One region of the Paenibacillus sp. YAE3 genome, then DNA from elsewhere that is predicted to be linked to it. Evidence: riboswitches for the same ligand, from Rfam matches in the RefSeq annotation. Region 1 holds a riboswitch; each other region holds the start of a gene.

Region 1 (7,817 bases):
AGCAGCGCGTTGACGGCATAGTCCGGCCTTCCCGTATAAGTCATCAGCGGAAAAAGCGAGAAGCCCGTCAATATCTCTTCGAGTTGGCTGTTGCTCACAAGGCCTTTGACGTTCACGCGGGAAAGTTTCGTTCGGATCTCCTGCAGGACATGCTCCTGGATCGTCTCCTTATGGTACAGAAGATGAACTTTCGTCGACGTTTCGGAACCGATCGTAAACTCCTCGACGGCAAGGAGATGGGTCTTCAGCCGTCTTCGGATCAAAGCGATATTGGTGTACGAGTCCTCGATAAAACCGTCCCTCGGCCCCCTCGTCGAAACCTCCGTGTTCGGCTCCTCCGGCTGCCGTTTGGGCGCATTGGTCATAATCATCGAGTAGCAGCTGTTCGACGGCGCGAAGATCAGCAGAAGGTCTCCCGCGAGCACGGTCTCTTTCATTGCCGCCTCCCTTTGGTCCTCGGGGATCGGGTCCATGGGGAACGGAATTTTGCGCGGCCAATCCATCTCGTCCGACAGCAGGATCTGCTCCGGTATATTCATCAGTTCGGGCACGACCCATTGCTCCACTCTTGCCGTATCGGACAATCCCTGGCAGTAAATCAGCTGAACCGAATAACCCGGTACCGATAACGGAATCGTTTTTCTTCGGATATCCGAGCTTGATCCAAACAGCTCCGTAACGATGCCTTCGATGGCCTGGGCTTCCTTTCGTTCACGGCTTTTCACGATATTCTCCCCCTTCGCCGGGCCAAGCCGATCAGCCCCGTGATGATCACCGAAAAAGCCACTATTCCCCACACCGATACGGGAAGCACATAGACGGACAGGGCCTTCATAAAATACCGGTCGCTGAAAGGAACGGCCATGATGATCAGGATCGCGATAAAAATCCCCCCCAGCACCCACGCTTTCTCTTTTTTGCCCTTCACCCGAAAAACGTCGAGAATGAGGAACAAAGCGAGCGAAATTCTCAAAAATGCGCCGCAGAACCATTGGTAGACGCTAAAAAAGTCCAGATGCTCGACGTATCGGCCAATGTTCAGGAGCCTCCATTGCTCGTAAGCAGGAAACCGGAGCTTGCCCGCTTCGTCCGCCCCGAATTCGACGATGGCGCCCATGACGGGCCCCAGAGTAAGTCCTAAAAAAAGCAAAACCGTGACGGCCAAGGAAACATAGGTTATGCGCGTTCGGATATGATGCTGCAAAAAGAAGATCATGATGACTTCGGCAAAGCCGGCCCCCGCATAAAGCGTCCCCTTCCACACGGGCCCCATGCCAAGTTCAAGCATCGGCTTCAGCAAGGAGTAGTCCTTGTGGGGCATATTAAACGACATGACAAAAAAGCCAAGCACAATCACCATCGGCAGCAATAAACTCGCGGTATTGGCAACGGATTGAATGCCCAAAAAAGCGTTTAAAGCCGAGATCAGAAGGAACAGAAACGAAAAGATCATAATGGGCGTTTCGGGAGAGAAGGTCAGATGAATCCAATATACGGTATCCCGGGTCGTTACCGCGCAAATGGCAAACAGGTACAAACCAATGAAAACGGCCAAAACGCGGCCCACGATCGGATGATAGGCTTTGGCCAACCAATCGAACAGATGGCGTTTATTGAGTTTCGCCATGCCCGCATAAAGAAATGCCGCCCATACGAGCGTGAGTCCGCATGCCAGCAGCACCGAAATCCAGGCGTCCCGTTTTGCCGCGTCAAGCAAAATAGGAATGATGATGACATGATTCAGCAGGCCGGTGCTCAGCATCAAAATCATGACCGTTTGAATGAACGAAATGCTTGTTTTGATTTTCCTCAGCCCCCTGTAAAAACCAGACTCCTTTCATCCTTATAGTGGCATTTCTACGGGCATTTATACGCTGGCTTGTCCAGCCGCGCGGCCGAAAGCGTTGAATTATTCCGAGCTTAGGACTATAATACCAATGTAATAACCCGTTAACTTCATAAGAATCCGGGGTGCTGGAATCGGCCGGCTGAGATTGTATCCCTCCAAGATACTGACCCTTAAACCTGATCTGGGTAATGCCAGCGTAGGAAAAGCCATCGTCATGGCGTTCGCCATGTCATCCTTGCGCCTTAAGCGTCCCGCATCCGGGGCGCTTTTTTTGTTGAATGATCGGACCTTCCGGCGAAAATAAAGACGGCCGCGGTCCCGTGATTCGCCTCCAGATATGGAAACGCGATTCTTTTGCAAAATGAAGGGGATTAAATGGACAAGGGAGAGAGAAACGCAATGAAAACGAAAAAAATCGGACTGTTTTTGCTGGCATTCCTGCTTGTGCTGGTTACGGCCGCTTGCGGAAGCAAAAACGCCCAAACGACGGGCCAAGGAACGCCTTCCGGGGAAACCTCCTCGGCCGGCGGCGGCGAGCCCAAAAAGCTGAAGGATGTCAAAGTCGTGCTGGACTGGACGCCGAACACGAACCATACGGGACTCTACGTCGCCAAAGAAAAGGGGTACTACCAAGAAGAAGGCCTGAACGTCGACATCGTGCAGCCGGGAGCCGGCGGCGCGGAGGCGATGGTGGCATCGGGCAAGGTGCCGTTTGGCGTGAGCGTGCAGGAAAACGTCACCCAAGCGCGCACGCAAGGCGTTCCGCTCGTGTCGATCGCGGCGGTGATCCAGCATAACACTTCCGGTTTTGCCGCGCCCGTGGACCGGAACATCAAACGGCCGAAGGATTTTGAAGGCAAAACGTACGGCGGCTGGGGCTCCCCGGTGGAAAAAGCCGTGATCGATTCGATCATGGACATCGACAAGGCCGACGTCAGCAAGCTGAAAATCGTCAACATGGGCGAAGCGGATTATTTTACGGCGGTGAAACGCGACATCGATTTCGCCTGGATTTTCTACGGCTGGACCGGCATCGAAGCCGAGCTCCGCAAGGAGCCGCTCGATATGCTGTACGTCAAAGACTTCTCCGACAAGCTGGATTATTACACGCCGGTCCTCGTCACCAATGAAAAGCAGATCAAGGAAGATCCGGAGCTGGTCAAAGCGTTTATGCGCGCTACCTCCAAAGGTTATCAATTCGCGATTGAGCATCCCGAGGATGCAGCCAACATCTTGATCAAAGCCGTGCCCGAGCTCGACAAGGATCTCGTCATGGCCAGCCAGAAGTGGCTCAGCCCGAAATACCAGGACGACGCCAAGCGCTGGGGCGAGCAGAAGGAACAGGTATGGAAAGGATATTCGGATTGGATGTACGAGCATAAGCTGCTCGACAAGCCGCTGGACGTCGAAAACGCGTTTACGAACGACTTTTTGCCGCAGCAATAGGTAAGGATCGCTGTACCAAGCGAACCCGCTGCGTGATTTAAAGCAATCATCAAATTTTAAAAGGACGTGATTGATATGGCTCATACCCTGCTCAGCATACAGGTCATTCCAAAAACGCCGAACAACGAGGATTCCTACGATTACGTCGACCGCGCCATCGAAGTGATCCAAAAGTCTGGCGTCAAATACGAGGTGCACCCGCTTGAAACGACGATGGAAGGCGAACTCGAGGAATTGCTCGACGTCGTGCGCCGCATGCATGAAGCTCTTGTGGAGGCGGGCAGCCCAAGCATCATTTCCCAGATCAAAATCGCCCATCGTCCCGGCGGCATCAGCATGGAGCGGCTTACGGAGAAATACCGTCCATGAGACGTTGGTGGAATAGCGTATGGCCGCCCTTTGTGGCGGTCCTCTTCTTTTTGGTCGCATGGGAACTGAGCACCTCGCTGTTTCATATCGAAAAATGGATCCTCCCCTCCCCGGTGGATATCGCCAAGGAAACCGCAGTTGGGGCCGGGGATCTGTGGGGCCATGTCGGGGCCACGGTGAGGCTGACGCTCGAAGGATTTATCATCGGAACGGCGGTCGGGCTGATCATCGCGCTGATCCTGCACCTGATCCCGTTTCTCAAGTCGGCCTTGTACCCGCTGCTCATTTTGAGCCAAAACATTCCGACCATCGCGCTTGCCCCGCTCCTGATGATCTGGTTCGGCTTCGGGCTGCTGCCCAAGCTGATCGTCATTACCCTGGTCTGCTTTTTCCCCGTTGCCGTCGCCACGATGGGCGGACTGAAGCAGACCGACCGGGTCATGCTGAATTACATGCGGATGATCGGCGCGAACAAGCGGCAAATTTTCGCCAAACTGGAGCTGCCGCACGCGCTGCCCGCGATCTTTTCGGGCGTCAAAATCGCGGCGACGTACAGCGTGATGGGAGCGGTCATCGCGGAGTGGATCGGTGCCGACAAGGGGATCGGATACTATATGATGCTGCAAAAATCGGGCTACCGCACCGATCGCATGTTTGTCGCCATCATGATCATCGTGGCGCTAAGCCTGCTCCTGTTCGGCATCATCGCCCTGCTTGAAAAATGGCTTGTACGGTGGAAACCGAAACAGGAAAACTGATACCGGAAAAGAAAGGAGCTGCTAAACCTATGTCAACGCTGGAACAAAAGCCGGCTGCCCTGGAAACCGGCGATCATCAAACCGTTCCCGCCCTCGAAGCGGCCGGCATCAGCAAAACCTTCCGGTCCAAGCGAAGCCGGCTGCAGGTGCTGGACGACGTAACGCTGACCGTGGGCAAAGGCGAATTCGTCTCCATCCTCGGACCGTCCGGCAGCGGCAAAAGCACGCTGTTCCATATCATCGGCGGCCTCGTCAAACCGGATGCGGGCAGCATACGCATGAACGGCGCGGACGTAACCGGCCAGCAGGGACATATCAGCTACATGCCGCAGCAGCCGGCCTTGTTCCCATGGCGGACGATCGAAGACAACGTTCTGCTGTCCCAGGAGGTCCAAGGGAAGGTTGACCGGGAAGCCCGCGAAAATGCCCGCCGATGGCTCGGTAAGGTCGGGCTTGGCGGATTCGAGAAAAACCATCCGCATACGCTGTCCGGCGGCATGCAGCAGCGGGCCGCTTTCCTGCGCGCCCTGCTCAGCCCGCAGGAGCTGATGTGCCTCGACGAGCCGTTCAGCGCGCTCGATGCCCTGACCCGCAGCGACATGCAGCGCTGGCTGCTCGATATTTGGGAGGAGAGCCGCCGCTCGGTGCTCTTTATTACGCATAATATCGAAGAGGCGCTGCTGCTATCCAGCCGTATTTACGTGTTTTCGAGCCGTCCCGCCTCGGTGCTTCACGAGATCGACGTGCCGTTCCAACGCCCGCGCCGCGAGGACATCATCGAGCATCCCGATTTCATCCGGCTCAGACGCGAGCTGTCCGGCTGGCTGCGCGAAGAGCAGCTGAAAATGCAAGGAGCCACTTAAGATTCGGCCGCATAAAAAACGGCCCGTGCTTGCCGTTCCGGAAGGAACCCATGCACGGGCCGTTTTGTATAGATCCCCGATGATGTTCTTGATCTCCGATCATGTTCGAATCGTTTTACAAGCCGAATATTTTCATCCAAATCAGGGGAACGTTGTATACGAGGTGAAACGATGAAATCCCAACTACGATCGGCCGTGCTGCTCTTGTCCGTTTTCCTGTCTTCTTGCCCCGCCGCTGCCGCCGCGGAGGAGCTTCAGCCGAAAGAGCCGAAGCTGCAGCTGTACCAAGACATGATGCTGGAGCTGCTTCTTCCCGAAATCCAAAACGCCGTAAACGATTATTACCAAAACCTGCTGACGGCGAATCCGCTCGTTTACCCCTACGAAATCGAAATCCTTCAGGCCACACGGGTCAACGGCGGTCCGGGAGACCGGGGCTTTCACTTCTCCGTCACGCTTGAGGTCTCCCCTGTTCTAGGACCGCATATCGGCGTCGGGAAAGACCGGATGACGATTGAAATTTCTCCGCTGTTCCCCGACAAAGTCAAGCTGGCGGCTTTCCGCCATCTGCAAACCTACGAGCTGCCTCCGAATTATCAGCATATGCTGAAGGTCGGCGCGGAAAATCGCTGATACCGGAAAAACGCACCTTTTCGGGAGCCCTCGAAGCCTATTTGTTATAATCATGTTCATACAATGAATAATTCGCATGATGAACGACGAATAAGGAGGGATTTTACCCGTGAATTTTGCTCCTGAACCGAATTCGAATCCTCAGTTTGCAGCCCGCCCGGCCGACAGCGTTCAAGCCGAACCTTCCCGGGACGAAAAGGCGGCTCCGCTGATCGACGCCCACATCCATCTGGATGCTTACGACCATGCCCAGCAGCGGGACATCCTATCCGGCTTGCCGGCTGCCGGCATCGCAGGCGTCATTACCGTTTCCATGCACCTGGAATCCGCACGCAGCAATCTGCGGCTCGCCCGGCAATACCCTTCCCTGGTCTATCCGGCCTTCGGATACCACCCGGAACAGCCCGTCCCGGCGCCAAGCGACGTGGACGAGCTGCTGGCCTGGATGCGGAGGCATGCCGATGACATGGTCGCCGTCGGCGAAGTCGGTCTACCGTATTATACGCGCAAGGAAGCCGAAGAAGCCGGCCGGCCGTTCGACGGCAAACCTTACGAGGAGCTGCTGGAACGGTTTATCGCCTTCGCCAAGGAACATGACAAGCCGGTCGTGCTTCATGCGGTATACGAGGATGCCGACGTCGCCTGCCGCCTGCTTGAACGGTACGGCGTGAAGCGGGCCCATTTCCATTGGTTCAAAGGTTCGCCCGCTACGGTGCGGCGTATGGCAGAAAACGGCTACTACGTTTCTTTCACGCCGGATATCGCCTATGAGCCGGAAATCCGCGAACTCGCCCGCGTCTATCCTCCCGGTCAGGTCATGTCCGAAACCGACGGCCCGTGGCCGTTTGAAGGTCCGTTCGACGGGCAGATGACCCATCCGCGGATGACCGCCGCGGTAGCGGAAGAATGGAGCCGGATCCAAGGCTTTTCCCTGCAAGAATCCCGGCAGCGCTTATATTCGAACGCAAGGCGTTTTTACGGAATTTAACCGGGCCGCGCGCCAGGCGGCTTATTTCTTCATGAATCCTTTCTCATCCAGAAACGGCTTCATGTGCAGGCGAATCGGCTCGCCCAATCGGTCGGCCATCACTTGCGACCAAGTCGCATCCCTTTTGCCGCCGGTCCGCTCCTTCAGGTATGCGGCCATCGTCACGTCATATTCCCGGACCGGGGCCACGCTTTGTTCCTTGGAATAGCCGTTATAGTGCAGCACGGACGGCAGCGGCAGTCGCGGGCGTTGTCCCGGCTCCTGGTCGGGAACGCCGACGCACATGCCGAACACCGGGTATACCAACTCAGGCAGACCGAGCAGCTCGGACAGTTCGGCAATCCGGTTGCGAACGCCCCCGATGTAAACGATGCCCAGGCCGAGCGATTCCGCCGCAATGGCCGCGTTTTGGGCCGCCAGCGCGGCGTCCACCGTCGCGACGATAAAGTTTTCAGTGGTATCCTCATGCGACTCCCGGCCCTGCAGCGGCTCTGCCGTCACCTGCTTCAGCCGGTACAAATCGGCGCACCAGACGAGAAATACCGGGCATTGCTCCACGTAAGCCTGGTTCCCCGCCAGCTCCGCCAATCTTTTTTTGAGTTCCGGGTCCGTCGCCGCAATGACGGTGTACGCCTGCACATTGCTAGAGGTGGAAGCCATTTGGGCCGCGGAAACGATGGTTCGGAGCTGCTCCTCGGTGACCGGCTGGTCCTTGAATTTTCGGATCGAGCGATGATTCATCAATAAAGATATCGTATCGTTCATGTTGAATAATCTCCTCCTGATCGTATCTGTACGGTTCATCTTCTATGATAATCCCCTCGTACCCTCGTCTCAATGCTGCGGAAGCCTTGCCTTTTGCGCCAATTTGATCCTTCGTTTTATTTTACGGGCATCACTTGCCCTTTCGT
Region 2 (7,817 bases), on a different contig from region 1:
GCCCGCCTTCCGCATATTTTGGAAGTGACGATGATCGATTTGACCCAAAGGAGCTAAATGCGATGAGATTCGAGACGCTGGAACAGCTGGCAGACATATGCCTGAAAGAAAACAAAACGATCGCCGAGGTGATGCTGGAGGATCAGGCCAAGGAAACGGGCGTTCCCGCCGAAGACGTATTCCGGCAGATGGCCGAATACTACCAGGTGATGAAGGAAGCCGTCCGCAAAGGGCTGACCGGCAACACGAAATCCCGCAGCGGCCTGACGGGGGGCGACGCCAAGAAGGTTGCGGATTACATGCGGCAGGGCGATACGTCGCTCGGCGAGCCCTCCGCCATGGCGATGGCTTACGCGCTCGCCGTCTCCGAAGTGAACGCTTCGATGGGGAGAATCATCGCCACGCCGACGGCGGGCTCCTGCGGCATCATTCCCGGCGTGTTCGTCAGCTCGCAGGAACGCTTCGGCTGGGAGGACGACAAGCTGGTGCGCGGCTTATTTACGGCCGGGGCGATCGGGTACGTCATTGCCAACAACGCGTCGATTTCCGGCGCGGAAGGCGGCTGCCAGGCCGAGGTCGGATCGGCGATCGGCATGGCGGCCGGGGCGATGGTCGAACTGAGGGGCGGCTCGCCGCTTCAGGCCGTCCATGCGGTCGGCCTGGCCTTGAAAAACTGCCTCGGCCTCATTTGCGATCCCGTTGCGGGACTCGTGGAAATTCCGTGCATCGTCCGCAACGGCCTCGGCGCCGTCACCGCGCTGGCAGCCGCCGATATGGCCCTTGCCGGCGTCGGCAGCGTCATTCCCGCCGACGAGGTCATCGGCGTCATGCTGGAGGTCGGCAGCGCCATGCCGAGCAAACACCGCGAAACGGGCAAAGGCGGCCTTGCCGCCACGCCTACCGGCCGCAGGCTGACCCGAGAGCTGGTCGAGCAGCGCCGCCGCAAAGCCAAGGAAGCCAAAGAAACCAAGCAGCCGCCGTCAGACACCCCATAATGGCTCATTAGCAACCCTATTTCGAAGGATGACGACAAGAATCGAAGGAGAGTCGAAAAACGATGAGCAATGTGAAAGAAAACCGTTGGTACAGCAAGGATCACGAATGGGTCGAAAAGGTAAGCGGAAACGTCGTGCGCATCGGCATCAGCGATTTCGCCCAGCATCAGCTTGGCGACATCGTATTCGTGGAGCTTCCCGAAGAAGGCGCAAGCGTACAGGCTGAAGAAAGCATCGGCACGATCGAATCCGTCAAAACCGTGTCGGACCTGTTCAGCCCCGTCAGCGGTCAAATCGCCAAAATCAATCCGCGGCTCGGCGACGAGCCGGAGCTCGTCAACAACGAGCCGTACGGCGGCGGGTGGATGGCTGAAATCGAAGTCGAAGGCGATCTGGAGGAGCAGCTCTCGGCTTTGCTCAGTCCGGAGCAATACGCAGAGTTTCTCGAAGAGTAGCTTTCAATCCGAAAAAACGGAGGGGAAAGGCGTCGGATCCGGCATGATCCGGCGCCTTTTTTGCGCCTGAATCCGCGCTGAAGCGCCTGAATAAGCGGGAGGGCCGAAGTCCGCCTTAAAGGGCCTGCAGCAGCGACGCCCCGCCTAAATGGCGGCGCAGCTGCGCCGTTGCCGCCTTCCGCAAGCCCGCAACCACGTTCCGCCTATTTTGACGGCGGCACGCTTCAAATTGGGCTCTTTCGATGCATACAAACCTGTACATTTGGCAACAAAAGCACATAGGATAGGTTAGGCTTTTTGACGTTGGGATGATGCAAAATCCGGTTCCGGCCGCTCCCGGAAACAGTATGTAGCCGAACCAAACTTTGTCGCTGTCTATTTCGGACTGAAAGTCTGTTTTGGGGATTATGCAGCATCCTTGCGTGCATCGAATGTCATAGCTTACGGTGGTGTAATCATGAGGGAAATCACGGAGTATTACGGCGGACGGGATTTGGGCTGCACGTATAGCAAAACGGAAAGCGTTTTTAAGCTGTGGGCGCCCGGGGCCGCAAAAGTGACGCTCGCGCTTTATGAGGATGCGGGTTGTTATAACGCGGACGGCGAGGTCTTCGATCATGCGGGCGGACTCGAAGTCGGGATGAAAAAGTGGAAGGACGGCGTATGGTTTTTGCGATTTTCCGGCGATCTTGCCGGCCGCTATTATATGTACAAAATCGAGCACCCGGATGGAACCATCCGCTATGCCGCAGATCCGTATTCGAAAGCCGTCAGCGCCAACGGCGCCAGGTCGGCGATCGTGGACATGGAAGCCTGGAACCCGCCCGGCTGGGAAGCGGACCGCAGGCCGCCCATGGCAGGGTGCGAAGACGCCGTTTTGTATGAACTGCATGTGCGCGATTTTTCGGCCGACCCTGGCGCCGGTTTTCAACATAAAGGAAAATTTAAAGCGTTTACGGAAACGGGACTGCGCGATAAGGACGGCAATGCGATTGGCATCGACCATCTGGCGGAGCTTGGAGTCACGCATGTCCACCTGCTGCCGATATTCGATTTCCAAACGGTGAACGAACTGCAGGCGGACGATCCCGGCGCTTCCGGGCCGAAGTACAATTGGGGGTATGATCCGCAGCATTTTAACGTGCCGGAAGGCTCCTACGCGACCGATCCGACCGTGCCGGGTCTCCGGATCCGCGAATTCAAGGAAATGGTCATGGCGCTGCACGGCAAAGGGATCCGCGTAGTGATGGACGTCGTGTACAATCATACCTACAGCGTCGAGGACGGACCGTTCGAGGCGGTCGTGCCCGGGTACTTCTACCGCAGGGACGCCGAAGGCAGGCTGGCAAACGGTTCCGGCGTCGGCAACGAGCTGGCGACGGAGCGCCCGATGGTCCGGAAATTCATTCTCGATTCGGTTCGTTATTGGGCGGACGAATATCACATCGACGGATTCCGTTTGGACTTGATGGGACTAATCGATACCGATACCGTCAAGCTGATGGTCGAAGAGCTGCGCCGCGAGGCGGACCCGGCCATCATCGTCTACGGGGAGCCCTGGACGGGCGGGGAATCTCCGCTCGCGCGGCAAACGTTGAAAGGCAGCCAGAGGAATCTCGGCTTTGCCGTATTCAACGACCATTTCCGCGGCGCGATCAAAGGGGACAGCGACGGCGAAGGGAAAGGTTTCGCCACGGGCGGAACGGGCACGGAAGCGGCGGTCCTTGAAGGGGTCAGGGGATCGATTTGCGATTTCGCGGATGCTCCGCTCGAATCGGTCAATTACGTGACCGTTCACGACAATTTGAATTTATGGGATAAAGTGCTGGCGACGCAGGGGCTGCGGGACGAGGCCAAGTTTCCGGACATCCGAAACGGGGAACTCGTTCATGGAGGGAGCCTGCATGAGGCCGTGGAAAAATCCGAGCCGTACCGGAGCATAGACGGCGAGAACATCATGAAAAGCGAGACGGTAAAACGCGCCCTCCTGGCCAACGGCATCGTGCTGACCTCCCAAGGGATTCCGCTCATTCATGCCGGCGACGAGCTGCTCCGCACGAAATACGGGGATCATAACAGCTACCGCAGCGGCGATGCCGTCAATGCCATAAGATGGGAAAACAAGCGGAGGTTTAGGCCGGTTTTTGACTATTACCGGGGCCTGATCGAGCTTCGGAGAAGCCACCCCGCCTTTCGCTTGACCTCCCGGGAGCAGATTGACAATCATTTGGAAACGCTCCGCTGCGGGGACCAGGTGGTCGCTTTTATGCTGAAGGACTTTGCGGGCGGCGATGCTTGGAAAAACATCATCGTCGTCTATAACGCGAACAACCATGAGATTAAGCTGGACATTCCTTTTTCCAAAACCGGCTGGAAGGTCGCGGTAAACGAAGAGCGTGCCGGGAACGAGGCGCTTGATTGGATCCGGGACGAACAGGCGGTTGTTCCGGCTCTGTCCATGATGGTGTTGTTCGAGGATGCGGGCGGCATCAGCCAAGCCCATCGATTTCTGCTTACGCGTTGACTGCCGCCGCGTTTTTCCGGTTTTCGGTCCGGGGGCGCTTTGGCCGGATGCTTCGGATGCGCTGGCTGAAAAAACAGGATGGAAGAGATTGCCACATGCCGGAATTCATGTTATAGTAAATTTCAATTTCATAGCAAATCACTAGGGGTGCCTGACGGCTGAGACGGAAGTGCGATTTCCGGACCCTTTGAACCTGATCTGGAGCGATGCCAGCGGAGGGAAGTGGTAAGAACAACGTTTTATGCTTGCGCCTTATGCGTTTTTTTGGGGGCGCAAGGCTGTCGACGTGCGGAAAAGGCCACTTTCTTTCGGGAAAGCGGCCTTTATTTTTTTGCGGGAGTTGAGGTCCTGTGGCAGGGAGGGAACTGCATGTCGTTTCGACGGGAAGGCAGCCGCTGGATGAGCTGGCGAGAATTGCCGGCCTCATCCATCCATACGTGGATGCGTTTCATGTAAGGGAACGGGCCAAAACGGCGCGCGAGCTGCTGGAGGGAATCGGAATGCTGCTGGCTGCGGGGGTTCCCGCAAACCGCATCGTGCTGAACGATCGGGCCGACGTCGCGGCTGCCGCCGGGGTGCGGGGCGTGCAGCTCGGGCATCACAGCCTGGATGTATCCGATGTGAAGAAGTGGTTTCCGCAGTTGCGGATCGGCCGGTCGGTCCATTCGCTGCACGAGGCCGTGGAGGCCGAGGAGAAAGGGGCGGATTACGTGATTTTCGGGCATGTCTATGCGACGGCATCCAAGCCCGGTTCTCCGGCCCGCGGACCTGGGGAACTGAGGCTGCTCGCGAGCCGCGTCCGCATTCCCGTTATCGCCATCGGCGGGGTGAAGCCGGCGAACGTGGCGGAGATACTTGAAGCCGGCGCGGCGGGCGTGGCTGTCATGAGCGGGATTTTGGAAGCGGCAGACCCGGTCAGCGCTGCTGCCGCTTATTATCAATGTTTACATAACGGGAGGGAAAACCATGGTCCATCAAGCTGACGTTGCTGACGTCGTCGTGGTCGGAGGCGGCGTCATCGGCGGTTCCATCGCGTACCATCTGGCAAAGAAGGGCAGGCGCGTATTGATTCTGGAGCGGGAGACAATCGGCTCCGGCGCGTCGGGCGCGGCGGCCGGCATGCTCGGCGCCCAGTCGGAGACGCACCGGGCGGACGTGCTGTTCGACCTCGCACGGCAGAGCCGGGCGATGTTTCCCCGGCTGGCGGAGGAGCTGAGGGAGCTTACCGGCATCGACATCGGACTGGTGCAGAAAGGGCTTTTGAAGGTGGCGTTGACGCCCGACCAGGCCGCCGATTGCCGGCGGATGATCGCCTCTCAACGCCAAGCAGGGGAAACGGCGGCGTGGCTTACGCCTGCTGAAGCTAACGAGTTGGAGCCTAACCTGACGGGCCGCATCGAAGGCGCGATGCGGATTCCCGGGGACGGGCAGGTGTCGGCGCCCGAATTGACGGCCGCCTATGTCCGGGCAGCCGTCATGCTCGGCGCCGAAGCCAAGGAGAATTGCAGCGTTCGTTCGCTGCGGCTGGAACGGGGGCGGGTTACCGGCGTCGTCACGGATGAAGGGACGATAAGCTGCGGACAGGCGGTCATCGCTGCAGGCGTCCACGGCCAGCGGCTGCTGGCGCAAGCGGGAATCGAAACCGGCGTATACCCGGTGAAAGGCGAATGCTTTTCGGTCGTAACGGAGGTCCCTTTGGTAAGCCATACCATATTCACCGACGGCTGTTATTTGGTGCCGAAGCGGGGAGGGAGACTCCTCGTCGGAGCTTCCATGGTCGAGCGCAACGATGAGCTGACGGTGTCCGTCGAAGGTTTGATGGGGCTGATGGCCAAAGCAGCCGCTCTCGTGCCGCGGATAACGGCTGCCAGGTGGGAGAAGGCGTGGGCAGGGCTGCGGCCGCAAACCCGCGACGGCCTCCCTTATCTCGGAGCGGCGGCAGGCTGCGACGGTTTGTTCGTCGCCGTAGGGCATTATCGCAACGGCGTACTGCTGAGCCCCATTACCGGGGCACTGATCGCCGAACAGATGAGCGGCGGGCAGCCCGCATTCGCAGGCTGGGAATCTTTTGCGCCCGAGCGGCATGGGGCCGTCAGGCAGCCGGAAGGGAGGGGCGTTCATGCTGGATCTGATCGTTAACGGGGAAGCCGTGCAGGTGCCGGAGTCGGTCGCGACGGTATCGCGGCTGTTGGAACATTTTGGCCTGGATCGGCAAGTCGTCGTCGTGGAAATCAACCAGGCCGTACTCGGGAAAAACGAACATGCGGACACGGCCGTCCGAAACGGAGACCGGATCGAGCTGGTGCATTTTGTGGGAGGAGGATAAGGAACATGTTAACTATCGGACCGCATCAATTTCAATCGAGATTGCTGCTGGGAACGGGGAAGTTCCCGGATTTTGAGGTGCAGAAGGCAGCCGTAAACGTATCCGGCGCCCAAATCTTGACGTTTGCCGTTCGGCGGATGAACATTTACGAACCGGACCAGCCTAATTTTTTGGAGATGATCGACATCGAACGGTTTACGCTGCTGCCCAATACGGCGGGCGCGCGGACGGCGGAGGAAGCGGTGCGCATCGCAAGGCTCGCCAAAGCCTCCGGATTATGCGACATGATCAAGGTCGAGGTGATCGGCGACATGAAGACGCTGCTTCCCGATCCGATCGAAACGCTGCGGGCTTCGGAAATGCTCCTGGAGGAAGGATTCATCGTGCTGCCCTACACGTCGGACGACGTGCTGCTGGCGAAGCGGCTGCAGGAACTCGGCGTGCACGCGGTGATGCCGGGAGCATCGCCGATCGGCTCCGGCCAAGGAATCGTGAACCCCTTGAACTTGAGCCTTATCATCGAGCAATCTACCGTGCCCGTCATCGTCGACGCCGGCATCGGCACGCCGTCGGACGCGGCCGTCGCCATGGAGCTTGGCGCCGACGGCGTGCTGCTTAATTCGGCGGTTTCGGGCGCCAAGGACCCGGTAAAAATGGCCCTCGCCATGAAGCTCGCCATCGAAGCGGGGCGGCTCGGCTACGAAGCCGGCCGCATTCCGAAAAAGCGCTGCGGGACCGCCAGCAGCCCGCTCGAGGGAATCAGCGTCACATGAGCGGGGACGGGATGCATAACGATCGGTATTCGAGGCAAGCGTTGTTCCCCCAAATCGGTCCGGACGGCCAGCGGAAGCTTGGAGAGGGGCATGTCCTGATCGTCGGCGCGGGAGCGCTGGGGTCGGTAAGCGCGGAAACGCTTGTGCGCGCAGGCGTAGGCACCGTCACCATCGTGGACCGCGACTACGTGGAGACGAGCAATCTGCAGCGGCAGCAGCTGTACTGCGAAGAAGACGCCCTGCTGCGCCTGCCGAAAGCGGCGGCGGCCAAAGCCCGCCTGGAACGCATCAATTCGGACATCGACATCCGGGCCGTCGTCGCCGACGCCGCCGCTGCGGAAATCGAAGGGCTGGCGCAGGGCGTGGACGTCATCCTCGACGGGACGGACAACTTCGAGACGCGGCTCGTGATCAACGATTTGTCCCAGAAGCTGGGCATTCCATGGATTTACGGCGCTTGCGTCGGCAGTTACGGCATAACCTTCACGATCGTGCCCGGCCGAACGCCATGCCTCTACTGTTTGCTTGGGACGGTGCCGACCGGCGGCGCAACTTGCGATACGGCCGGCGTCATCGCTCCGGCGGCGCAAATGGTCGCGGCTTACCAAGCCTCCGAAGCGCTTAAGCTGTTGGTAGGCGATCGGGATGCTTTGCACGGCAAGCTCGTTTCGTTCGATTTATGGACGGGCGCCCATGCCGCGATCCGGGTCGGGGGCATGAAGAAGCCGGATTGCCCGTCATGCG
Region 3 (7,817 bases), on a different contig from region 1:
GCTGCTGGCGAAGCTGCTGCTGGAAGAACCCCAGGTGCTTCTGTTGGACGAACCGACCAACTATCTGGACCAGGTCCATATCGAATGGCTGACGGGTTACCTGAAGCGCTATAAACACGCCTACATCGTCGTGTCCCATGACGAGCATTTCCTGAATGAAATCACGACGGTCATCTTTCATCTGGCCCATCAAAATATGAAACGGTATACGGGCAATTATAGGCAGTTCCAAAAGGAGCTGGCGCTCGGGCAGGTGCAGCAGCAAATCGCTTACGAGAAGCAAAGCAAGGAAATCGAAAGGCTGGAGGCTTTTATCGACAAAAACCGGATCCGTAAAGCGAAGCAGGCCAAAAGCCGGGAAAAAATGCTGAGCCGAATCGTCCGGGTCGAAAAGCCGGTGGAAGGGCCCGCGCCCCGTTTCGAGTTTTCCACCCCGGCCGCGACGGCGGGCACGACCATCGTAGAGACGAAGGCGCTGGAGGTCGGGTATCACAGCCCGCTGTTCAAACCGGTGTCGCTGAAGGTGCGCAAAGGCGATAAAATAGCGATCGTCGGGGAAAACGGTGCGGGCAAATCCACGCTGGTCAACACTCTTCTGGGCCAGCTCAGGCCGCTTGGCGGCAAATTGCTTGCATCCGAACAGGTGAAAGCCGCCTATTACCGCCAAGAGGATGCGGCGCCCGTTGAAACGCCGATGGAAAAGGTTTGGGCGCTGCGGCCGGATCTGACGCAAAAGGATATCCGGAAGGTGCTGGCCATGGCCGGTCTGACGGCGGAGCATATCCGCAAGCCGATCCGGACGCTGAGCGGCGGCGAGCAGGCCAAGGTGCGCCTGGCGGAACTGATGCTGACGCCGAGCCATCTGCTGGTGCTGGATGAGCCGACGAACCACTTGGACGTCCGGGCGAAGGAAGCGCTCAAAAAAGGATTGATGGATTACAAGGGCACCGTTTTGCTCGTCTCCCACGAGCCGGCCTTTTACCAAGACTGGGTGACCGATGTGTGGAAGGTGGCGGAGTGGAGATAAGGCGCCGCCGGCCTAGCAGCGGAAACGGAAAGGGAGCAAGGCTGTCGAAAGCGTTGCAACGAATTTGAACGTAGCCCATACGGCAAAACAAACATGATAAGGAAGCTGTCCGGTTGGACGGCTTCCTTTTTTTGAATGCCTCTCAAAGTTCCCCGTTATACCACCGCAGCGTCCCCAGGGCATAGGAAAAACCGCAGCTGAACGCGACGATCGCCAGCATGAGGGCCATAAATGCCCAATCTCTCCAGGTGACCCGAATCCGGTCATAAAAATCGCGCCGGCCCGTTCCGGTAAACCCTCTCGATACCATCGCCACCGCGGCCCGTTCCGATTTGCGGATCGCTCCGGCGAGCAGCGGAATGCCATAGCGCTTGAGCGCCTCCAGCAGCGACCGGGGCGTGCGGCGGATGCGTCCGGCCCCCCTTACCCGGTGCGCTCGTTGCATGATGGATAATTCCTCGCGGAACAAGGGCAAAAAACGAAAACCCGCCAAAATGCCGTAAGCGAGCTTGGGCGGCAGCTTGCACTGCTGCATCAGGCTGAGCATCAGCTTGACCGGGTCGGTCGTCAGCATAAACAGAAGCGACAGCGCGGAAAACAGCAGCGTGCGCAATCCGAGCGACAGGGCCACCTGAAATGCGGCCACCGTCACCCGCACCGGTCCGATGGACCATAGGACCGCGGAGCCCGGTTCCGGCTGCTCGCGCGGGAACAAAGCGGCGGTCCAGAAATAACCGCATGCCAGGACAAGGAACGGCGAAAACAGAAGCAGCCATCTTCTCCAGGAGACGTCCCCGAATATCCATGTGACAAGCAGCGTCATGACCAACGCCGCCGAAGTCGTCACCGGATCGAATACCAGCGACAGCGGGAGCACGCACAATACGACGGTCACGCCTTTGATGACCGGATTCAGCTCCTCAAGCCGAAGCAGCCGCGGCCGGGGGACCGGGACGGATTTTTCGCTCTGGACGTTCAGCATGGATCTCCCATCTCCATGGCTTGCAGCAACCGCGCGGCTATCGGGGGGATAAGGCCTTGATCTTCCAGAAATCGCGCGGGCTTGGACCAGAGCGAGATCGGAGGCCCCTCGAAATGAATCGAACCGCTGTTCATAACGATTACGCGGTCGGCGTATTCCTGCACGAATTCCATGTCATGCGTGATGACGACGACGGCCAACCCCTGGTCCGCGCGGGCCCGCAGGCCTGACATCAGCTCCTTGGCCCCATGGGCGTCCTGCCCGTAGGTCGGTTCGTCGCACAGCAAAATTTGCTGTTCGTCCGACAGCATGGCGGCCACGCTCAGGCGCCGCTTCTGTCCTTGGCTCAACGAGAAGGGGCTGAAGGACTCGCGGCCCTCCAGACGGAATCGTTGCAAAAGGCCGTTTACCCGCTCGCCGATGTCCGTGTCGCTGCGGTTCTGCAATCGAAAGGAATAAGCCAACTCGTCATACACCGTATCGGCGACGAATTGATGTTCCGGATGCTGGAAAATAAATCCGATCCGGCTCCGGAGCTCGGCTTCCTTCCAGTCCGGCAGCGGTTTGCCGTCCAGCGTGACGCTGCCGGACGAAGGCTCCAGAAGCCCGGACAGCACGGCGAACAGCGTCGATTTTCCCGCACCGTTCCTGCCGGTAACCGCCAGAAGCTCTCCCGCGCGGACCGACAGGGAGATCTCCTCGATCACCGCCCGTTTTCCCCGGAAGAAGGACAACCGGTCTGCGCGAAGCAGGATGCGTTCGGCAACGCCGGGGCCGGATGCGCGTTCGGAGACGGCCGCGCCGCGGCGCGCAGGTTCCGCGTTTTTTTGTAGCCGCGCCCGAAGCAAACGGGCCGCTTGTTTTTGAATTTGGGCCGGATACCCCGTCCATTCCTTGATAAGCTCCCGGGCGGAAAGCGGCAGCGGGCCCGGGATATCCCCGGCATCCGCTTGGCCGCCGGTCACGCCGGCATCCCGGATCAACGCGCGGTGAAGCGTGGCGGCCCGAGGGAGCCAAATGCCGTCTTGCGCCGCTTCGTGTGCTTGGTTCGTAAAAAACGCATCCGGTTTCCCCTCATATCGAACCGTTCCTTGCTTGTCCATAACGACAAGTCGGTCGACGTATTCCATCCATGGATCGAGGTTGTGCTCGATCAGCAGGATCGTCATCGGCAGCAGCCGGCGGAGGGCATGGATCCGGTCCGCGAGCTGCTGCGCCGAAGCCGGATCGAGATTCGACGTCGGTTCGTCCAGGATGAGCACCTTGGGCCTAAGGACGAGCGCCGCGGCGATGGCGACGCGCTGTTTTTGCCCTCCGGAGAGCGTATGGATTTCTTTCTCCCGGCACTCGCTCAGCTGAACGAGCTTCAGTGCATCTTCGATCCGCCCGCCGATCTCCTCCCGGGGGCAGCCGATGTTTTCCAGGCAAAAGGCGAGCTCCTGCTCGACCGTCAGCATGCAAAACTGGCTGTCCGGGTCTTGAAAGACGATGCCGACGGTTTGGGCCGTTTTTCCGGGATGGCGAAGGTCCGGCGTTTCTCCGAACAGCTTCACGCTGCCGGTAACGACGCTTTCCACCGCATGCGGGTATATCCCGTTCAAGCAGAGGGCGAGCGAGCTTTTTCCGCAGCCGCCGGGACCCAAAAGCAGCGTGATTTCCCCCTTGTATAACGACATCGAAACCGAAGACAGCACGTCATCCCCAAGATGGTCGTCGAGCTTCAGGGAAATCCGGTCGGCTTCCAGCACCGGTCGGCGGTCTACAGCGGCCATTAGGACACCTCCGCCTTGGAACTCAGCTGACCGCGCGAAGTTTTGGCGATCGGGAAGCTGCGGAGCACGCCGGTTTTGGCCAGCGCGTCGGCGATCCATTTGCCGAGCAGGCCGGCGAGCAGCACGGAGCTGAGGATGCGGGTGATGAACATGGCCAGCAGCAGGCCCGGGGACAACGCGGCAAACCCCGAGTGGATGAAACCCCAGGCAAAGCTGAAGACGGCCGAACCGGCGCCTGCGGCCATCAAGGCCGGGGCGGAATAGTTCCGGTAACGCAGCGCCGCAAAGACGGCTTCGGCCCCGAGCCCTTGGATAAAGGCCGACAAAATAAGCACCGGCCCTGTCGTATTGCCGATCAGAAGCTCGACGGTTCCGGCCACCGTTTCCGACAAAAGCGCGGCTCCCGGACGCTGCAATATATATGCCGAGATGATCGATACGATAAACCAGATCCCGAAAATGACCTCGTATCCCATCGGCCCCATCAAGCCGACCAGGACGTTGCCGACCTGCAGGAAAAGAACGTATACGACGGCAAAAACGACCGACAGCGAACTCAGCACGATAATGTCGCGCAATTTCCAGTTTTTCATCGGATCTGCGCCTCCCCGGCTTGTTTTCGCGCAGGCTTCGGGGAAGGGCTGTTGCACGACAGGGTTGCGGTCATCACCAAATGGGACGTTTCCTCCGCAGCGTTGGCAAACGCCTGCTCCAGCGTCCGGAACACGTCGCCGGCAGTCCCGTCGAGGCGGCTTGCATAATGAACGCTTCCGGAGAAGGTGCCCAGCGTTTGAGCCGTCCGGACCGCCTCCGCGATCATGCCCATATATCCCGGCGCGTTCATCGGATAAAGGGCGAACTGCGCCGACGTGTCGACCCCCGAGGGGGCAGCGTTCAAACGGACGTCATCCTCCGACATGTACGCGTCGCCGCTGGAGTCGCCCGGGCAGCCGATCGAAAACGTGCCGCTGAACACGACATGCTCCCCGCTTTCCGCCGCATGGGCGAACATCGACTGCACGACGTCGAACACATGGGACATCCGCCCGCGGACGCAGGTGCTGACATCGTCCGTAAACATCCATACTTTGGACGTATTCGTCCGTTTCAAAGCCTCTTCGATGATTTCGGCAAAACGGCCGCTCATCGGATAAATCGAAAAACGGCAGCCCGCGATGCGGCTGGTCCCGCAAGCGCCGGCGGATCCCCCGCACGCTTCTATGCCGTTATGCAAATTTTCAGTCATAACCTTCGTTTCCTCCTTCATCGAACGCTGATCGATTTTCAACTTCAAGCCGGCCGGCACGCAAAAAAACCGCACCCGAAAGAGTGCAGCTCGCGGACGGCTCGAAGGCCGGTTCCGTCGTTCGGATCGAAGGGCCTCGAAGCAGTCGTTTCACCGCACTTCCCCACGCTAGTATGACCTAGATCGGGTGTAAAGGGTTAACGTTCGCGCATGCATTCGCTACTTGTCTCTCAGCCAGAAAGGCACCCCTAGTGCTATCTATCCGTATGCAGTTTTTTGCTGGTTCCCATTATACAGCTTCGAAAAAGATTGTAAAGACCCGAGTCTTTTGAAAGCGCCGTTTTCAAAACGGGCCGCGCTGGAGAATGCGCCTTCATTGTGATATACTGAATATCCTTTCTAAGCGGGCTTATGGCTCACGACTAAGCATCAGCTTACCAGGGCAGGGTGGTTCGCGGCGTTCGCCCCGTACATATCGTAGGGTTGCAGCGAACGGCGCACGAACGGCTCCCGCGGCCATTTTGGGCTGGCGGAAAAACTTTTAGGAGGTAACTGAAATTGGAGCAAACTTTTCAAAGTGCCTATCAAGAGGAAGAGCGAAGGCTGAATGCAACGATAGCGGAAATCGACAAGCAGCTGGAGCGGCTGCGCGCGATCCCGGTGTATACCGGGCATGATTTTACCGAGCAGGTGCTCGAGGCCGGGCGCGAGGAAAAAAGGCAGTCCTTGGCCAAGAGCCTGGCGGCCCCTTATTTTGGACGGCTTGATTTTCAGGAAAAAAAGGATGCGGCGCCCAAACCGCTTTACATCGGCAAAATCGGCGTCGATCACGAGGAGGTCGGCGAGCAGCCGATGGTCATCGATTGGCGGGCCCCGATCGCCAGCGTGTTTTATTCCTTCACGGGCGGGGATGAACCGGCTTCGTACGAAGCGCCCGGAGGAACGATTGAAGGGCTGGTGTATTTAAAGCGGAACCTCGTCATCCGGAAGCAGATTTTGGAGCGGGTGTCCGACACGTATGACCGGAACGGCGACCAGCCGGCCGTATCCGACGAATTTCTGGTATACCGGCTGGGCGAAAACAAGGACAACAAGCTGCGCGACATCGTTTCCACCATCCAGGCGGAGCAGGACAAAATCATCCGCGCGGCAAAAAATACGGCGCTGATCATCCAAGGGGTGGCGGGAAGCGGAAAAACGACCGTGGCGCTGCACCGCCTCGCCTATTTGCTGTATCAGTACAAGGAGCAGGTCACGGCAGAGAAGATGATCATTTTTGCCCCGAACCATATGTTCCTCGATTACATTTCCGACGTGCTGCCCGAACTCGGCGTCGGGGACATCCAGCAGAGCACGTTCGCGGATTGGGCCATGAAGCAGCTCGGCATCGAGATTCCGCTTGCCGATCCGTCCGAGACGCTTTCCTACTGGTTCGAATCGGACGGGGGAATGCCGGAGGTGACGGACGAGGTTCCCGGACGCTTCAAGGGCTCGATCCGGTTCATGGAGATGATCCGCGCCTGCATCGAGGCGATGGAAGACGCTTCGGTGCCCCAAGCGGACTTTATGCCTTGGGAGGGCGCCGTGCTTGCGCGCGATACGATTCTCCACTGGTTCAACGACGAATATAAGCCGTATCCGCTCGCCAAGCGGAAAGAACGGGTGATGGCGAGAATCCACCGGTGGGTCGAGATGGAGCTGAAAAAGTCGCCTTCGGCCGCCGCGATGAAGGAACGGAAGAAAAAAGCGTCCCAGCGCGAAAAATCATATGCCGCCAAGTGGCCGAAGTTCGAGCCGCTCGTGCTGTACAAGCAAATGTTCAAAGCGCTGAAGCTGCAGGCCGGCTGGCCGGAAGAACGGCTGGCGGGCATTCCGGACGCCGTGTTGAAATCGACGCAAAAGGATTTGAAAAAGGATATCCTGCGCGAGGAAGACCTGCCTGCCCTGTTGTACATCCATTATTTGCTCAACGATATCACGGGAGAACAGCGGTTCGACCATATCGTCATCGACGAGGCGCAGGATTTTTCGCCATTTCAGGTCGCGGTCCTCGATTTGTTCGTGAAAGGCCACTCCTTTACCATTCTCGGGGATTTGTCCCAAGGCATCCATGCCTACCGGGGAGTTCATGGCTGGGAGGAAATGAGGGCCTGGTTCAAGCCGGAAGACACGGCGTATTTTGCGCTTACGCGGAGCTACCGCTCCACGATGGAAATCATCGAATTCGCCAACCGCATCCTCGAGCAAGGGGTAAGCAGCGAACTGCTTGCGGTGCCCGTTTTTCGGAGCGGGAACCCGGTGCGCATGATCGCCTATGGAAGCGGCGAAGACGAGCGCTTAAAGGGCCTGCGCGAAGGGCTGCTTAAGCTTTCGTCGGGCGATTACCGAACGGTGGCCGTGTTGACGCGGACGCTGAAGGACGCAAGGGCGCTGCACGAACGGCTGCAGCCGGACTTGCCTGATCTTCACTTGATCGACGGCGGCGACCAGGCGTACGAGGGCGGCTTATCCGTCCTGCCCGTATACCTCTCGAAAGGCCTCGAATTTGACGCGGTCATCGTGGCGGATGCGGACGGGGAGCATTACGGCGCTTCGGCTTGGGATGCGAAGCTGCTGTACGTCGGGTGCACGCGCGCGCTGCACGAGCTGTGGCTGATGCACGGCGGCCCGCTGCCGGATTATTTGCAAAACATGGATGAAGAGATCGCGGTGACGGGCTGGTAGGGCCAAGATCCGTGCGCCTGGCATCCGCAGGTAAAAAAATCCTGGTAAAAAACGTATATACTTATT

Evidence for each region. Region 1 has a riboswitch for thiamine pyrophosphate ahead of AC27KL_RS01715 (ABC transporter substrate-binding protein). Riboswitches for the same ligand answer to the same signal wherever they lie in the genome.
Region 2: another riboswitch for thiamine pyrophosphate. It lies ahead of tenI (thiazole tautomerase TenI); the one in region 1 lies ahead of AC27KL_RS01715 (ABC transporter substrate-binding protein).
Region 3: another riboswitch for thiamine pyrophosphate. It lies ahead of AC27KL_RS19780 (YkoF family thiamine/hydroxymethylpyrimidine-binding protein); the one in region 1 lies ahead of AC27KL_RS01715 (ABC transporter substrate-binding protein).

What each region holds. Positions count from the first base shown of each region.
Region 1 covers NZ_BAAIYF010000001.1:375,472-383,288, forward strand. Annotated here, with positions in the region: gene AC27KL_RS01705 (spore germination protein) at 1-725, opposite strand, end outside; gene AC27KL_RS01710 (GerAB/ArcD/ProY family transporter) at 722-1,762, opposite strand; TPP riboswitch at 1,958-2,069, shown strand; gene AC27KL_RS01715 (ABC transporter substrate-binding protein) at 2,249-3,295, shown strand; gene AC27KL_RS01720 (MTH1187 family thiamine-binding protein) at 3,371-3,664, shown strand; gene AC27KL_RS01725 (ABC transporter permease) at 3,661-4,422, shown strand; gene AC27KL_RS01730 (ABC transporter ATP-binding protein) at 4,452-5,285, shown strand; gene AC27KL_RS01735 (DUF3888 domain-containing protein) at 5,457-5,918, shown strand; gene AC27KL_RS01740 (TatD family hydrolase) at 6,127-6,906, shown strand; gene nfsA (oxygen-insensitive NADPH nitroreductase) at 6,928-7,671, opposite strand; gene AC27KL_RS01750 (YbaK/EbsC family protein) at 7,788-7,817, opposite strand, start outside.
Region 2 covers NZ_BAAIYF010000010.1:182,458-190,274, forward strand. Annotated here, with positions in the region: gene sdaAB (L-serine ammonia-lyase, iron-sulfur-dependent subunit beta) at 1-57, shown strand, start outside; gene sdaAA (L-serine ammonia-lyase, iron-sulfur-dependent, subunit alpha) at 63-995, shown strand; gene gcvH (glycine cleavage system protein GcvH) at 1,058-1,450, shown strand; gene pulA (type I pullulanase) at 1,908-3,974, shown strand; TPP riboswitch at 4,108-4,212, shown strand; gene tenI (thiazole tautomerase TenI) at 4,325-4,957, shown strand; gene thiO (glycine oxidase ThiO) at 4,941-6,113, shown strand; gene thiS (sulfur carrier protein ThiS) at 6,094-6,300, shown strand; gene AC27KL_RS20080 (thiazole synthase) at 6,306-7,073, shown strand; gene AC27KL_RS20085 (ThiF family adenylyltransferase) at 7,085-7,817, shown strand, end outside.
Region 3 covers NZ_BAAIYF010000010.1:111,653-119,469, forward strand. Annotated here, with positions in the region: gene AC27KL_RS19760 (ABC-F family ATP-binding cassette domain-containing protein) at 1-1,027, shown strand, start outside; gene AC27KL_RS19765 (energy-coupling factor transporter transmembrane component T family protein) at 1,170-2,009, opposite strand; gene AC27KL_RS19770 (ABC transporter ATP-binding protein) at 2,003-3,781, opposite strand; gene AC27KL_RS19775 (ECF transporter S component) at 3,781-4,374, opposite strand; gene AC27KL_RS19780 (YkoF family thiamine/hydroxymethylpyrimidine-binding protein) at 4,371-5,027, opposite strand; TPP riboswitch at 5,171-5,287, opposite strand; gene AC27KL_RS19785 (HelD family protein) at 5,586-7,751, shown strand.